2 regions of the Paenibacillus sp. OK060 genome follow, and region 2 is predicted to be linked to the other one. Evidence: riboswitches for the same ligand, from Rfam matches in the RefSeq annotation. Region 2 holds a riboswitch; the other holds the start of a gene.
The links. A riboswitch is a leader RNA that binds a small molecule or an ion and turns the genes downstream of it on or off. The one in region 2 is predicted to bind ZMP and ZTP.
Positions count from the first base shown of each region.

Region 1: linked by a shared signal. The riboswitch ahead of BLS14_RS12430 (TIGR01440 family protein) and the one ahead of BLS14_RS05280 (bifunctional 5,10-methylenetetrahydrofolate dehydrogenase/5,10-methenyltetrahydrofolate cyclohydrolase) in region 2 are both predicted to bind ZMP and ZTP.

Region 1 is NZ_FNFR01000003.1:137,002-143,042, forward strand. Features, by position in the region: gene upp (uracil phosphoribosyltransferase) at 1-12, opposite strand, end outside; gene glyA (serine hydroxymethyltransferase) at 437-1,684, opposite strand; gene BLS14_RS12430 (TIGR01440 family protein) at 1,918-2,511, opposite strand; ZMP/ZTP riboswitch at 2,653-2,734, opposite strand; gene BLS14_RS12435 (low molecular weight protein arginine phosphatase) at 2,851-3,423, opposite strand; gene BLS14_RS12440 (manganese efflux pump MntP) at 3,548-4,108, opposite strand; gene BLS14_RS12445 (L-threonylcarbamoyladenylate synthase) at 4,282-5,439, opposite strand; gene spoIIR (stage II sporulation protein R) at 5,723-6,041, opposite strand, start outside.
Region 2 is NZ_FNFR01000001.1:1,214,957-1,220,997, reverse strand. Features, by position in the region: gene BLS14_RS05305 (MFS transporter) at 1-1,093, shown strand, start outside; gene BLS14_RS05300 (nitroreductase family protein) at 1,263-1,748, opposite strand; gene BLS14_RS05295 (nitroreductase family protein) at 1,765-2,349, opposite strand; gene BLS14_RS05290 (MarR family transcriptional regulator) at 2,361-2,843, opposite strand; gene BLS14_RS05285 (stalk domain-containing protein) at 3,111-3,923, shown strand; ZMP/ZTP riboswitch at 4,005-4,087, shown strand; gene BLS14_RS05280 (bifunctional 5,10-methylenetetrahydrofolate dehydrogenase/5,10-methenyltetrahydrofolate cyclohydrolase) at 4,139-4,990, shown strand; gene BLS14_RS05275 (DUF817 domain-containing protein) at 5,158-5,922, shown strand; gene BLS14_RS05270 (undecaprenyl-diphosphate phosphatase) at 5,939-6,041, shown strand, end outside.

The DNA of each region.
Region 1 (6,041 bases), on a different contig from region 2:
TAATTTTCCCATCTAATTTGTCCCTCCGGTATGTTCTTCATGTTCAGCATTACCAAATATGCCTAATCATCATTCATAGGCCCGATAAATCCTGTATATTATATCATCACCTACACCGAATTACACCATCAAAGGGCACTTAATCATTACAGAAAACCGAATCCTATAAAAATAGGACCGGAAAAATGAGTCTTCCGGTCCTTTTTGCTCTCGCTGTTATGTCAGTTGAATGTTAAAAATGTGTAAACACTATGAAGCTCCGCAAACCGAATGACCTTCTGATCGCTGTTATCCCCAGAATTCTTTTGATCCATTAATAAATGGTGGAATTCCGGTGATAAAGGCGAGCGCTACGCTTCTTCAGGTTCTTTCGGTTTGCTCCGTCTGCATGTTTACATGAAGAACATCTCAAACACAAACACCATGAGCAAGTTTTTTAGTATTTAAGGTCAGTGTAGAGCGGGAATTGGTCCGTAAGTGCCGTTACTTCAGCACGGGCTTCATCCAATTTAGCTGTATCTTTAGGGTTTTTCAATGTTTTGGCAATGATCTTGCCAATAGCTACCATCGCTTCTTCGTTCATACCACGGGAAGTAGCTGCAGGTGTACCGATACGGATACCGCTCGTTACAAACGGGCTAGTTGGGTCAAACGGAATTGCATTTTTGTTCACGGTAATACCGATGGAATCAAGTACATGCTCGGCTTCTTTACCTGTGATATTCACGCTGCGTGTGTCGATCAGCATCAAGTGGTTGTCTGTACCGCCGGATACGATGTTCAATCCTTCAGCAATCAGCGTTTCAGCCAATACTTGTGCATTTTTTACCACGTTTTGTGCATACGTTTTGAACGAAGGTTGCAGTGCTTCACCGAATGCTACCGCTTTGGAAGCAATCACGTGCATCAGAGGTCCACCTTGGGAACCAGGGAATACCGCTTTATCAATCGCTGCTGCCCAAGCTTTGCGGCACAAAATCATACCACCACGAGGTCCACGCAGCGTTTTGTGAGTTGTTGTCGTTACGAAATGCGCATGTGGAACCGGGCTTGGATGCAAGCCTGCAGCTACCAGTCCTGCAATGTGAGCCATATCCACCATGAACAAAGCACCTACATCATTAGCGATGGAAGCAAGCTTTTCAAAATCAATGATACGCGGATATGCACTTGCACCTGCAACGATCATGCGAGGGCGATGTTTAAATGCCGCTTTGCGCACTTCATCATAATCAATCAGGAATGTATCTTCTTGTACACCGTAAGCTACGAAATTGTACAGCAATCCGGAAGCATTAACCGGGCTACCATGTGTGAGGTGTCCGCCATGCGCAAGGTTCATACCAAGCACAGTATCACCTGGTTTCAGAGCCGCAAGGTATACTGCCATGTTCGCTTGTGCACCGGAGTGAGGTTGAACATTCACATGTTCTGCTCCAAACAATTCTTTGGCACGATCACGCGCGATATCTTCTACGATATCCACATGCTCACAACCACCGTAGTAACGTTTGCCTGGATATCCTTCAGCGTACTTGTTAGTAAGTACAGATCCCATTGCCTCAATAACCGCTTCGCTTACGATGTTCTCGGACGCGATCAGCTCAATGTTGTTTTGTTGACGTTTCAGTTCAAGATTCATCGCTTCCAGTACTGCCGGGTCATTCTTGCGCAATTGTTCCATGATTAAATTCCTCCCAGTTATAAGTGAAGTTATAAAGCGAAACTACAGTGGTTACACTCCTGACTTCGATTGCATCACCATCTTCCGATCGCTGTTATCCCCAGATTTTTCTGAACTCCCTTATAATAAGGGGGAAATCCGGGGATAAAGGCGAACGCTTTGCTTCTTCAGATTGGTGTTGCACTCTCCGTTTTCGTGTAAAGTCTAATTTGGCTTTAAATAGGTTGAAGATATCAGTCACAAAATGTCGAATCTGGTTGCTCTTCCATACGATACACTGCACGCTCGCCGCCAATCAACTTCGGACGGGTCAGTGCTGTAGTTACACGGGCATCACCGATGTAGCGGAGTGCTGTTCTGAAAGGTACTGCTACATGCCGCAAATGCATGCCAATCATCGTCTCCCCAATATCCAGTCCCGCATGGGCCTGCACATGTTCAGCCAGGCATGGATCGGTCAGCGAGCGATACGCTGCGGATGCCATGGAACCACCTGCTTTGGGCACAGGTACTGCACCCACTTCAGTCAATCCAAGACGTGTAAGCAGTGAACGCTCCATAACCAGCGCACGGTTCAGGTGCTCACAGCATTGGAATACAACATCAAAACCGAACTCCTGCTGCACCTCGCGTATACCCGCAAGAAGCTGCTGCGCTACTTCAACAGCACCGCTTGTACCAATCCGTTTGCCTGCAACTTCACTTGTACTTGTACCGATCACAACGATCTGTCCAGGTCCAAGCTGTCCGGCAAGCGCCAGTTCACGCAGAATGGATGCGGTCTGTTCATGCAATCCGGGTTGTTCCGAATCTAACTCAATAGTCATCCTATCGCCTCCCGATAAAATCATGCCCGGCTTCCTCTTGGCTGCCCTTGGTATTCTCTTGTATGGCATTTCAGGTACTATTATAGCGAATAATCAGATGAAAGACGAAAAAAAGAGCAGTCTGCGGGTAACGCAGAATTGCTCTTTTGCCCAGGCGACCGGCCGTTTGTTCCGGTGCTCCATCGTGGTTATGCCCACTTCGTCGCCAGTTACACCGGATCCCTGTTTTCCCATTCATCATAAAACAACCTGCGTTTAAAATCAACGGGTAATTTACATCCCATGTACGTTTTTTATATGGAAATCTATCGGTACCTGGGAATGATTAAACGAATCCAATTACTCCAACTTGTCCAAAAGTCTATCGAGCGCAGTCCGAATCTCTGCCGCAGCGATGTTGTAATCGTCGCGACTGCCGCCAAACGGGTCTGAAATATCAAAGCTCGGAATGCGTTGTCTGATCTCGATTGCCCGCTCACGTTCAGATGCCAAAATCTCCTGACCTAGCGCACGTTTCATTTCGAATGTTGCAAACAGGCTGTCCAATTCCTGAAGATCATTCAAGACTTGTTCGTCATTTTCCGCATACTCTTTCAAGGTATACGTCTTGTGTACCGAGTCAGGAAAAACCTGCATGACATGCTGTTTATGACTGCGTGTTAACGTGAGAATCAGGTCGGCCCAGCCGACTAGGTTGGAGCTAAGAAGCGTCGAATGTGGGGGTCCCTCAACGTTGTGATCCCTTAATACGGCCTCCGCATGACGGGAAATGGGCATGCCCGTTGTTGCGGCTACACCTGCGGAACGAACGTCCACCTTAATGCCCCGCTCAGACGCCAGTTTACGTAAAAGTCCCTCCGCCATGGGGCTGCGACATGTATTCCCTGTACATACAAACAAAATATGTTTCATTGTGGTTAGCCTCCCCATTTTGCAAATGTTGTCGAATCATGTTTGAAACTCCATCTGAACCAATGAAACTCTTAATTATATATTGAAGACTGCACTAGGCTGTAATTATGGTTAACGTCGTTTTTTAAAATATAAACAAAAGTCCAAAAGCGAGCAAGATCGCTCCGCCGACCGCTTCTCCGTAATCCCCCATGTTCTGGCTCACACGCCGTCCCAACATCAGACCCATGACGGACATTGCTCCACCACAGACACCAAAAGCCAGTACCGTTAACACCAAATCACTGCTGAACATGCCGAGCGAGACTCCAACGGAAAACGAATCCACACTGACACTCAGTGAGAACAGTATCACACCGAGCAAAGATCGATGATCCACCAGTTTGGTATCTCCCTCCCGGAAAGCGTTCAAGATCATATGGGCGCCGAGCAGGACCAGCAGACCGCCAGCTGCATACGTCGTAATGTCACCAAGCAAGGAACTGACATATTTGCCCGTATACATGCCGATGAGCGGCATGATGATGTGAAACAGGGCCGTTACGGTACTGATCCGCAATACGTCTCTCATACGAATACCCTTCATGCCAATCCCGATGCCGAGTGAGAACGCGTCGAGTCCGAGAGCGACGGCCATAATCAAAATGGTTACCAACTGCCCTACATGGGCAGACACATCCCACATCCCCATACCCCCAAGTCACGTAAAGGTTCTTGTACACCTTATGCGGACAAGGACATAAACATGACCTGAGAAGACATTTTGCATTCCCAGCTCAAAAAAATGGAATTGCTAGTCGTAACTAGAGGACGAGTGCCAGAGGGAAATATTCATAGCGATATTATGAAAAAAGGGAGCTATCGGTTACCGACCTGAATGAGTCGGTGACCTGCCGCCTTGAGCAGCCGGTTCATGACGGCTGCTCCCAGTCCTTCGCGCGAGCAGGCTTCAGCCACAATATATGTGGCCCCCTGCTCATCGCAGCTACGCAGCGCGGCGTACAGCCGGCGCGCTGCTTCCTCCAGCTCGCTGGCTTCGCCCAGCGAGAACACGGCATCGGCGCGGTACTGCTCCACGTGCTCGGCGAACGCCAGCACCGCGGTGCGCTCCCCGCGCTGCGCCGCCTCTGCGAGGGCGGCGCTGATCCAGGCCGCCACCGCTGCGGGCGGCCCCTCCACCACGCACAGCGCACCTGTGGGCGCGTAGTGCGTGTACTTCATGCCCGGCGAGCGCGGCGCCGGGCTGTCATCGCCACCGGGCCCCTCGGCGAGCAGCGCCGGGTCCGTGGCGACACGGGCGGCAACGACGGACAGCTGTTCCGCCGTAATGCCGCCAGGGCGCAGGATGGTGACGGTACCGTCGTCACCGACCTGCACCACCGTGGACTCGACGCCCACCCCGGTGGGGCCGCCGTCCACGATGCCGCCGATGCGGCCTGCCAGATCCTCGCGCACATGTGCTGCGAGGGTCGGGCTTGGCCGCCCGGAGCGGTTAGCGCTCGGCGCAGCGACCGGGCATTCCGCCGCAGCGATCAACTGCAAGGCCACCGGATGGTCCGGCATCCGCACGGCCACCGTGTCCAAGCCGGCGGTAACCCGCGGGGATACCGCCCCTGGCCTAACCGGCAGCACAAGCGTTAGCGGCCCCGGCCAGAAGGCCGTCATCAGCGCCTCCGCTGTGCCATTCACTTCCGTGACCAGTGAATCCAACTGGTCACGCTGTGCAATATGCACAATCAGCGGATTGTCCGAAGGCCTCCCCTTGGCTGCAAATACAGCTTCCACCGCAGCTGTACTGCGAGCGTCTGCACCCAGACCGTATACCGTCTCGGTTGGGAATGCCACGGTCTGTCCTTGACGAAGACAGGCTGCGGCATCCTGTAAGTCAGCAAGTGCCTGTTTATACGCACTCCCTTTTGCCACTTCATTCTTGTTCTCATTGGTTACCAGTACATTGACATCCCACATACTTGTAACCTTTTTCTCTGTACTTTCATCGTTCTCCATGCCTTTCATGGAAGACTGATGCAATTGCTCGTTCTCTCTCGTCATATATCCATCATTCCTAAACTTCAGTAGGGTAGTTAATGCAAGACATTCCGCTTCCGAGATGCCTTCTTCGCTTATGTTTTCTGATTCCTATAATTATAACATATCTGCTCTGCCCAAGGATGCGGTCTGAATCTTGCCAGCGATTAACATCATGCGATCTTTGACTCGAGCCTATGGTAAAACAAAAGGGCACTCCCCTGAATCGAAGTCCCCTGATAAAGCTTATATCCAGCAGCATGTTATACAGTTATGCAAACAATCCCGTCACCCAATCCCACAATTTGACCGCCATATCCCACAAGAAGAAACGCGCTTCTGGTGTAGCTGCCTGCACAGATGCTTGTGCGTCCCCAGGCTCTACGGCAGCTGCATATGCTGTTGCAGGCTTCGCCAGCGCATCACCTGTTCCTGCATCTATGAAGCATAATGGTGGAAACAACACACACCACCAGTTTTGTCCCTCGCCTTTTCCCAGTGTTATCCTCACTGCTTCGTAATCTCCAGCCGGATATACGGTACCCCCATATAATTTGGTTGGAAACGGAACAACCCCAAGTTCCACCTGA
Region 2 (6,041 bases):
GCTCGGCTCGCCGTTAGCCGATCGGTTACACCGAGGGCGGTTCATGGCAGTGCTTGCTTCTGTTAGGTTGCTTGCTCTCTTATTACCGCTGAGTCTGGGACTCGCAGGCCACTTGCAATTATGGCATCTTTTCCTGGCCGCAGGACTAAGCGGGGCATGTTCTGCCCTATTCATGCCCACCGCAATGGCAATTATTCCCGGAGTATCAGATAAACACAAATTGGTGCGTGCATTCGCGGTAATCGACGGCTGCCGTAATGCAGCTGCTTTGTTGGGCCCAGCCTTAGCCGGAGCTCTTACTGCCGTAGCTGGGGCGTTGCCAACGCTCGGCATCAACGCCGTTTGTTACACCGCCGCCATTGCCACGTTGCTCTATCTGCCCACAATGCAGAAGCCAGTAGCAGCTAAGTCCTCATTTTCAATTAAGGCTTATTTCAGAGATATCCATGAAGGTTTCTCCTTTTATCGTAGTTTCCCGGCCATGCTTTCGATTATGGGAATGGTTTCGATCAGCAACATGTCTTCTGTAGCGATCTGGACGATGATGATTCCTTTTGTTCGTGAAGTGTTAAATCGGGATGCCGCTGCTATGGGTACACTCACCACTGCTTCAGCATGTGGCACATTAATAGGACTTTTGGTCATCTCGTGGATGGGTGAAATCAAAAGACGACGGACAGTTATGTTGTGCAGCCTAGCCGCCATCGGGCTTTTTAACGCCTTACTGGGCCTATTCCCGAGTTATCCGTTTGCGCTCGTTGCCTTATGTGCCGCTGGTGCAGCAGGACCTTTCTTTGGTTCTCTCAGTTCAGCTTTGCATGGTACACTTGTCCCCGGACCTCTTCAAGGCCGAGTCAACTCAATACGGTTCCTCATTGGTGGCGGACTACAGCCTGTAGGTGCTTTTGCAGGTGCAGCGGTTGCAGAACTCTATGGTCTGCCTTTCTTATTCTTGTCTTTGGGTCTGCTCCCCTTGCTTTGTTCGGTCGCCGCAGCTTTCCTTCCCAACCTGAAGAATTTAAATGGTGATTTATCTACTTTACAGAATAGAACACAATTCAATTCTCATAACAAGGTAATTAACACATTATAGGAATGTCATTTTTTTAAAATAGGTGAATCTCTGGATTAGTTGTGTGTATCCGCTATAGCTGACTTGTAATCTACAAATCGGATACACACCGCACAAAAAAGAACGACAATCCCGATCAAGGTTTTGTCGTTCCTCATTCATTTAAATTTTCTTTCCTATATCTTCTCCGCTACAGCAGTTCGAACTGAAGCTGAGGTTCTGTTATCTCAGTTTTCCCTTCCAGCTGTACAGCGCCATATCCCAATTCCAGAACCGCAGCAATTCGCTCGTTGCCTAACACGCCAAACTTTTCAGCACGACTCCGGTCGTACATCCAGTCATGCAACGTACTGCGCACACCCAGGCCCTGTTCATGGGCAAGCAAACGAAAATTTTGGATCAGACAGCAGACAGCTGCAAAGTCCTCTTCCCGCTTATGATGATCCGCCTCTTCCTTCACCAGAACCAGAAGATACGCTGGAGCGTGCTCCTGCATTCCCTGCATGAGTTTCCCATTACGATTATCGGCAAAAATAAATCGCCACGGCTCACGAAGTCCATCATTTGGCGCCCACACGGCGTGATTGAGCAATTCAAGGATTAGCTCCTGTGATACCGGTCGATCCAAAAAATATTTCGGACTGTGTATGCCCCCTTGCAGATCGGACAATTCCATATTTACATCCTCCCTTCTACGTAGTCTGACCCTGAAATACAGTCCACTTTTGCTCAGCTGGTGTTCTTTTCCGGCTTCTTGGCGCTTTGTCGTAATATCCCATATGAAGAATGCCAACAAATCTTTCATCCTCACGCAGTCCAATTCCTTTGAAAAAGCCTTCATTCTGAATCATGGACTCTGTATCCCACAGCATTCCTAACCCTTTTTCCCATCCCAGCAGTTGGAAGCTCTGCATCATCCCGCAGGCAGCCGCATAATTGCGGTCATTGGTCAGACGATCCGGTCCTACAGTCGACATAACAATGACATGAGCAGGAATATCGGTAAACCTCTTTTTAAACACATCCAGCAGTTTTCCCGGAATCAACTTGCCGAGCTTGCTCTGCGACATCTGTTCCAGCATGCAGTCAACCAACCGTTTGCGTGCTTCGGGAGTTCCGGCATAAACAACACGCCATGAGCCAGATTCAACAGATGTTTGAAGCCGTGTAGCCTTGTGCAGCAATTCAACAACCAACTCCTGTTCCACCGGTGTAGAATTACATTTACGAATACTTCTGCGTTCCCTGATCAATTCTGCCAGACTCAAGTGTTTCACTCTCCTTCAGTTTATCTGGATTCCATATCCATGCTGCTGTCTTGAAGAAATTGAAGTATTATTTTCAGCTCCGGTTCCGAATATTTGTCCAAAGAACGATAGAACCGTTCAGCCTCAAGTACATGTAAACGTTCATGCAGTTCAAAGATCTTTTTGCCTTGTGGTGACAACCGGAAGTAGCTCTCCTTTTTGTTGTCATTCATTTTCGTACGTTTGACGAATCCTTCCTCCAGCAGTTTGTTGCCGATCTTGGTAATACTCGCTTTGGACAAATTCATCGCCTCAGCAATACCTGTGTTGTTTATAGGCTCATGCTTGCCAATGCAATCTATCATATGAACCGCGGTCAAATGCTGAGGGATTTTGTCCATGCTTTCCCGCTGGGCGATACTTAGAAAATGTTCAATTTCCGTATCCTTGTGATTCTCATATACATGTAAAAACCGGATAAATTGGTCATACAGTAACTGTTTTGTTCGATCGTTTGAATCCATTCTTCAATCGCTCCTTATTTACTTATAAACAATAAAAAAACCTTGAATGATTAAACTAATTCAGGAAATTAATCTGAAATAGTTTACTTGTTAACAATATATCACGAGTGAGAACAGTTATCAACTATTTCCTCTGGTAAAAGAAAAAAATTAGAATTAAGCCCTAGGCTACCTTACTGCTTGGGAAATGGCATCTTACATACAGAAACATTTTCTATTTTGATAACGTCTACATATTCAAATAATTAATCCTTAGTGGAGGAGCCTATGTTTAAAAAAATCACTATTTCCTTGCTGACAACGACTCTGCTCATCCTGCCGAGCTTTGCGGCTACCGGGGAAGCTGCAAACCAGTACATCACAATGGATACTGGCATGCTACAAAATAATCGTGTTCTAATTCCGTTACGGGCAGTGTCCGAAAACTTGGGAGCGGAAGTTAACTGGAACAAAGAACTAAAAAATATCACCATGACCAAAGGTGAAACGACAATACTTTTGACCATTAACTCTAAAAAGATACTGGTTAACCAAGAGGAAGTTTCTCTGGATGTTCCTGCGGAATTAAACGATAACACCACCTATGTCCCGGCGCGGTTTATCAGTCAAACTTTAGGCGCTGACGTGCAATGGAATCAACAAACCAGCCAAGCAACAATCACTCTGGATGGCACGCAAATACAGGTGACGATGGCAAAACCCAAAGTGCAAGTGCCCAATACAAAGAGAATAACGGCCAAACAACAGCAAATCTTCGTTGATAAATTAAATGAAGCGACAAACCTGTCTTCCATTAAGCAAATTCGGACATACTTTAGCGCCTATTTTACAGATCGTTTTATCAACGAAATTATTCGGGATAAAGGGCTGGAATACAACTTTAAATTCAAAGTCATCAGCCAATCCGGTCTGACTTACCGTGACAGCAATACAGCTAGATTAAGTCAATACTCGGGTTCTAGTTCCGTTTACGGTAACAAGGAAACACTCTACCGAAGTGCCACACTCGTCTATACAAATAAGGGCTGGAAAGTAGATCGTGTTGAATTTTCATTAATAGACGAGATACTTAATCCTTAAGATCATCTCTCTTGATAAGAGAAATCCATTAACTATTGAACAATTTTGCTTTTTCAAGTACTATCAATCTAAACAATTTAATCGATCATATGTAACTGGCGAACACGGTGAACCGTGAGGGAGCATATGGTTTTGTTAATAAGCCGTACGCCTGGGCAGAGGTAAGGAATATTTATTTCCTTGCCTCTTTTTTATGTTGAAAGGGCGATGTGAAAATGAGTACTGACAAACTGATCTTGAATGGACAAACGGTAGCGGATTTTATGAAGGAAGACATGGCCTCGAAGGTTGCCATTCTTAAGGAAAAAGGCATTCAGCCTTGTCTCGCTACAATTCTCGTCGGAGATGATCCTTCTTCAGCGACTTATGTGCGTATGAAAGGAAATGCTTGTGCTCGCTTAGGCGTGCAATCCATTAAGGTCGTTCTTTCTGCGGATACCACCACGGATGAATTAATTCAAGAAATAAACAAGCTAAATGATGACCCTTCCGTACACGGTATTTTGCTTCAGCACCCTGTCCCGAATCATATCGATGAAAGAGCAGCTTTTGATGCCATTAGTATCGAGAAAGACGTTGACGGTGTTACGACTCTCGGTTTTGCACTTAATGCTTTTGGAGACGCAGAATTCCCTTCCTGTACACCACAGGCTATTATGCGCATTTTGGATTTCTACAATATTCAGATCGAGGGCAAACATGCAGTTGTCATCGGAAGAAGTCCAATTCTGGGCAAACCTGTCTCAGCCATGCTGCTCAACCGGAATGCAACGGTGACGATTTGCCACTCCAAAACCGTGAATCTGGAAGAAATCGTGAAGCTTGGCGATATCATAATTGCAGCCGTGGGCAAACCGCTCTTTGTTAAAGGAGACTGGATTAAACCAGGTGCTGTCGTTATTGATGCAGGTTATAACAAAGGCAACGTCGGAGATGTGGACTACGAAGCTTGCTTTGTTCCTTCTTCAGCAATTACACCTGTACCGGGCGGTGTTGGTCCTGTAACGATTGCGACGCTCATTGAACATACGATTAAATCTGCCTACAAGCTGTCTGAAAATGCATAATTGAATTAGCCAAAAAACAAGGTCCCTCCAGTTGACGAGGGGCCTGTTTTGTCTTTGAATAAGCTCGAATTGAAAATAAGAAAATATATAGATCTTTTTTTCTCTTTTTACAAACGGACCATATCTATATTATTATGAACAAGGCTTAGGAAGGAGATAAACATAACTTGAAACCTTTAGTACAGCTCCTGCATTTTGGTTATCATCAGGCGATGAGTTGCATTTTTCCTGTGGCGATCTTTGGAACGTTGGCCCTTTCTAGCGTAATTCAGATACCCTTTCTTTATCGCTATGATGCCATTCTGCTTGTTTTATTAGCAGTACAATACCTTATGTACCGGAGCGGATTGGAAACACGTGATGAAATCAAAGTCATATGTATATTTCACGTGATTGGATTGGTACTGGAGATGTATAAGGTGTGGATGGGATCCTGGTCATACCCTGAGCCTGGTTATACCAAGCTCTTTGGCGTTCCCCTTTATAGCGGATTTATGTATGCAAGTGTAGCAAGCTTTATGTGCCAAATATGGCGCAGATTGCGTATGGACATGACAGGCTGGCCTGGGTTTGCATCTTCGGTTCTGTTAGGAGGAGCCATCTATATCAACTTTTTCACACATCATTTTATTCCCGATTTTCGTTGGTGGTTGACCGCTCTGGTATTTATTGTTTTTCGTAAAACATGGATTATCTATCGGGTACGATTAACTACCTATCGAATGCCGTTAACGCTCGCTTTTGTCATCGTAGGTTTTTTCATCTGGACTGCTGAAAATATAGCTACATTTTTTAACGGCTGGAAATACCCTGACCAGCATGACTCCTGGCAACTGGTCAGTTTTAGCAAGATCAGTTCGTGGTTCCTTTTGGTGATTATTAGTGTCATCATTGTGGCCCAACTGAAATATGTCAAAGCTAATCGAAAATAATGAGTAGGAGGATACAATGGAAGACTTTATTTTGTGGTTGAAATATGTGTTATTAGGTATCGTACAAGGGGCTACAGAGCCTATTCCGGTTTCTTCAAGCGGACATTTGATTATCGTTC